Regions from separate parts of the Shinella yambaruensis genome, predicted to be linked through region 1. Evidence: predicted binding sites of a transcription regulator. Region 1 holds the regulator's gene; the other holds the start of a gene.
The links. Region 1 encodes PhoB, which activates phosphate uptake and scavenging genes when phosphate is short. Its sites were predicted from a motif close to TGTCATNNANCTGTCAT; they were not measured.
Positions count from the first base shown of each region.

Region 2: the regulator PhoB is predicted to act here: its motif matches at 1,546-1,562, upstream of WMC41_RS06840 (esterase-like activity of phytase family protein).

Region 1 covers NZ_CP150638.1:127,859-130,311, forward strand. Annotated here, with positions in the region: gene pstB (phosphate ABC transporter ATP-binding protein PstB) at 1-137, shown strand, start outside; gene phoU (phosphate signaling complex protein PhoU) at 192-920, shown strand; gene phoB (phosphate regulon transcriptional regulator PhoB) at 940-1,623, shown strand; gene WMC41_RS00695 (GcrA family cell cycle regulator) at 1,770-2,300, opposite strand.
Region 2 covers NZ_CP150638.1:1,386,855-1,389,307, reverse strand. Annotated here, with positions in the region: gene WMC41_RS06840 (esterase-like activity of phytase family protein) at 1-1,493, opposite strand, end outside; gene hupB (DNA-binding protein HupB) at 1,682-1,957, opposite strand; gene lon (endopeptidase La) at 2,163-2,453, opposite strand, start outside.

The DNA of each region.
Region 1 (2,453 bases):
AGCAGGCGGCCCGCGTCTCGCAGCGCACCGCCATGTTCCACCTCGGCAACCTCGTCGAGGAGAACGACACCGACAAGATGTTCACCAATCCGGATGACCAGCGCACGCAGGACTACATCATGGGCCGCTTCGGCTGACGGCTAACGGCTGACGCTGAACCCCTGAACCCCGAGTGCATTAAGGACAAAGCCATGTCATCGAGCCATATCGTCTCCATCTACGACGAAGAACTGAAATACCTTTCCCGCCGCATCTCCGAAATGGGCGGCACGGCCGAGCAGATGGTGGCCGATTCCGTCCGAGCGCTCGTCACGACGGATGCCGCGCTGGCCCAGAAGGTCATCTCCGAGGACGTCATCCTCGACACCGCCGAACGCCAGATCAACGACAAGGCGATCGTCACCATCGCCAAGCGCCAGCCGATGGCGGCGGACCTGCGCGAGATCATGGGGGCGATCCGCATCGCCGCCGAGCTGGAGCGCGTCGGCGACCTCGGCAAGAACACCGCCAAGCGCGTCATCGCCGTCCAGAGCTCCGGCATGCCGCGCAAGCTGGCCCGCGGCCTCGAGCACCTCGCCGAGCTCGCGCTGATGCAGCTCAAGGAAGTGCTCGACGTCTACGCCACCCGCTCGATCGAGAAGGCCAAGGCCATCCGCGAGCGCGACGACGAGATCGATGCGATCTATACCTCGTTGTTCCGCGAGCTCCTCACCTACATGATGGAAGACCCGCGCAACATCACGCCCTGCACGCATCTCCTGTTCTGCGCCAAGAACATCGAGCGCATCGGCGACCATGCGACCAACATCGCCGAAACCATCTACTACATGGCGACCGGCTCGCAGCCGGAGGGCGAGCGTCCTAAGGACGATACCTCGACCTCCGTCGTCGCGGCCGGCGTCGCCGACGCGTCCGAGTAAAGAGAGCAGGATTCGCTTCATGGTGCCCAGAATTGCCGTCGTGGAAGACGAGGAGGCTCTCAGCGTCCTCCTGCGTTACAATCTGGAAGCGGAAGGTTTCGAGGTCGATACGATCCTCTCCGGTGACGAGGCCGAGATGCGCTTGCAGGAGCGCATGCCGGACCTCCTCATCCTCGACTGGATGCTGCCCGGCGTCTCCGGCATCGAACTGTGCCGGCGCCTGCGCCAGCGTCCGGAAACCGAGCGCCTGCCGATCATCATGCTGACGGCGCGCGGCGAGGAGAGCGAGCGCGTGCGCGGCCTTGCCACCGGCGCGGACGACTATGTGGTCAAGCCCTTCTCGACGCCGGAACTCGTCGCCCGCGTGCGGGCGATGCTGCGCCGGGCCAAGCCCGAGGTTGTCTCGACGGTGCTGCGTTGCGGCGACATCGAGCTCGACCGCGAGACACACCGCGTCCACCGCCGCACCCGCGAGGTCCGCCTCGGCCCGACGGAGTTCCGTCTCCTGGAATTCCTGATGACCTCGCCCGGCCGCGTCTTCTCGCGCTCGCAGCTTCTCGATGGCGTCTGGGGCCACGACATCTATGTCGACGAACGCACCGTCGACGTGCATGTGGGGCGCCTGCGCAAGGCGCTCAACTTCGCCAACATGCAGGACGTCATCCGCACCGTGCGCGGCGCGGGCTATTCACTGGAGGCCTGAGCGAACGGGATTCCTCCCAAGGACGGAAATGGGCCCTCAGGGGCCTGTTTGCGTTTGTGCGGGGCCGGCGGATGAGGGGCTATCCTGCGCCGCAAACGAAAACGGACCCTTTCGGGCCCGCATCGCATGTCCTGCCGTGGGAAACGTTACCGCATCCGCCGGCGCTCGGCCGAGGGCTGGTAGGCGAGGCGCTGGTGGTAGGTGCAGTAGGGCGAGTTGTCCGGGGACTCGTTGCCGCAGAAGTGGAAGTCGTCGTTGAGCGGGTCGCCGATCGGCCATTTGCAGGTGCGTTCGGTGAGCTGGGTCAGCTCCAGCCGGCGCGACATCGGCACGACCACGTTGTTGCCGTTGGCCGGAACCGGGAGCTGCTCGGCCTGCGTCTCGAAATCGATCTCTTCCTTGGGGATGGTGTTGCCGGCCGGCCGGGCGACGGCACGGGTGGTGACCGGACGGGCCGTGAAATTCGACGGGCGCGGCGTCGCCGGGGCCGGGCGCTTCGGGCGTGCCGCGGCCTGCGTGCCGCCGGCCTTGGCGCGGCCGGGCAGGTTCAGCCGGTGCACCTTGCCGATGACTGCGTTGCGGCTGACGCCGCCGAGCTGCGCCGCGATCTGGCTCGCGCTCAAGCCCTCGCTCCAGAGTTTCTTGAGTTTCTCGACGCGCTCGTCTGTCCAGTTCATGTTTTCGTCTCCGCTCGGCGCCCAGGATGCGGGAATCCCTCGTCGTGTTCCGGACGGGTCCGGAACCTGAACGCCCTAACTCTTTTGGTGACTAGTTCCGCCGCATGCAGTCTAGTAATTGGTCTTCAACCTAGAGACCGGTGGACTCTGTGA
Region 2 (2,453 bases), 1.3 Mb from region 1:
TTGCGCGTGATGCGCAATGCATCGACGATCCTCGCCGGCTTCGCGGTGGCGTCGATCGTGAAGATCGTCGGCTGCGCGGCGTAGAAGGAATCGTTGACGGCATAGAGCATGCCCGGCTTGTCCTTGACCGGGGCAAGGCCCGAGAGGGCGCCGAAGCCGATCAGCTCGCCGTCCTTGTCGGTGGAGACGATCTGCGGATAGGCAGCCTCCCCTTCCGCATGCTCATAGATCATGACATGCGAGCGGGCGCCGCCGTCCTCGACGAGGTCGGTCTCGTTGGCGGTCACGAAGAGGTTGCGGCTCGCAATGGCGACGGCGCCTTCCGGGCCGACGCCCGAGGGCAGCAGCTGCAGAAGCTCGGGCTCGCCGCCGGTATCCTTGTAGACGCCGACGATCGAGGCACGCTCGGCGAGCACGAAGAACAGGTTGTCGTCGCCGAACCTGGCCGCTTCCATGCCTTCCGGCTCGACGCCCTTCTTGTTGCGCTTGTCCGGGTAGTGGCCGATCCTGGCGATCTCGCGCTCGAAGCCGGCACCGTTCTCGTAGAGAACCTTGCCCTGCTTGTCGAAGATGGTGAAGCCGCGCGCACCGCCCTTCCAGTCGCCTTCATTGGCAACGACCAGGCGGTCGTCGTCGAGCCACTTCACGGCGTCGGGCTCGCGGGCGACATCCTTCATCTCGCCGGTGAACTTCAGGGCGCCGTCCTTCCTGGTGTCGATGCCTTCAAGGTTGACCGTGCCGGCGGAGAAATGGCTCTTCACCGTGCCGGTCCTGCCGTCGACGACGACGATGTGGTTGTTTTCCTGCAGGGTGACGGCGACCTCGTCGAGGCTGTTGAAGGCGACGAATTCGGGCTCCGGATCCTCACCCGCGACATCGGCAAGGCCGGTCAGCGCGACATGCTTGACCGAGCCGCAATCGACGATGCCGTCCTTGAGGGACAGCAGCACGAGATCGCCGGCCGGCATCTGCGGGATGGCGCCGTCATTGACCTCCTCGTCGCGCTCGTTCTCGATGGCGATGGCGGCGATCGTCCTGTCCTTGTTGAGGGCGATCGAATCCGGCTGGCCGCCGAGATCGCAGGTCGCCTCGATGGCCTTGGAAGCGAGATCGACCTGGGCAAGGACGCCCGACGGCTTCACGAAGCTCTCGCGCGTGTTGATGGCGACGAGCGCCTTGCCGGCCGCGATCGCGACCGAGGTCGGCTCGCCCTCGAAGGAAAGGGAGCCACCGGCCTTCGGGGCCCTGGCGTCGGTGATGTCGATGAAGCCGATCGCCTTGTTCGGGCTGTCGGAATAGACGAGCGTGTTGCCGTCCTCGGAGGCGGCAATGATTTCGGACGAGGTCGGCGTCGCCCTGTCCACGCCCTCCGGCAGGTTGTCGGCGACGGCGAAGGACGCAATGCGATTGAATACGGGCTCGGCGCTGGCGGCAGGGGCCACCGATGCGGCGAGGACCGCCGCGAGGGCGGCGGTGATCGAACGGGTTTTCATGAAATCCTCCGGGATCCGGTCAAAAGGAACCCGGCGGTTCTGAGGCTTTCCTGTTACAGGCCGATGACATTTCGGCGACAGTTCCGCTCCTTCTCCCGCAAATAAAAAGGGGCCCGGAAGAACCGGACCCCGACCCTGAACTTCAGGTTTGGCGGCGGAGTGGATAACCGCTCTGCCCGAACCAAGGATCAGCCGTTGACGGCGTCCTTCAGGCCCTTGCCGGCCGAGAACTTCGGCACGTTGCGTGCCGGGATCTCGATCTCGGCGCCGGTCGAAAGGTTGCGGCCCTTCGAAGCTTCGCGGCGCGATACGGAGAAATTGCCGAAACCGACGAGACGAACGTCGCCGCCGTTCTTGAGTTCGCCCTGGATCGTCTCGAAAACGGCGTCGACAGCAGATGCTGCGTCCGTCTTGGAGAGGCCAGACTTCTCAGCCACTGCGGATACGAGTTCATTCTTGTTCATGTTTCCACCCCTTTCATACGGTTTGAAACGACTCATACAAGTCGGGGGCAGAATACGCATCGCCCCTCGCCTCGCAAGAAAATTTCGTCGCAAAACCCTGAGAATCCGGGCTTTACACACGCTTTTCAACGAAAAAGACCGGCCGAACGGCCGGTCTTTTCCCGTTTCGCTCCAAAATGCCGGATGCTTTACCCGGCATAAAGGCTCAATGCGCGATCGCGCCGGTGCCCTCGTCGGTCGATTCGACCGCCGGAACCTTGGCATCCTCGACCGTGCCGTCCCACTCGATCGGCTCGGGCCGGCGGACCAGCGCATGCTTGATCACCTCGCCCATGCGGGTCACCGGGACGATCTCCATATTGTTCTTCACATTGTCCGGAATGTCCGCCAGGTCCTTGGCGTTTTCTTCCGGGATCAGCACCTTCTTGATGCCGCCGCGAAGCGCGGCGAGCAGCTTTTCCTTCAGGCCGCCGATCGGCAGCACCCGGCCGCGCAG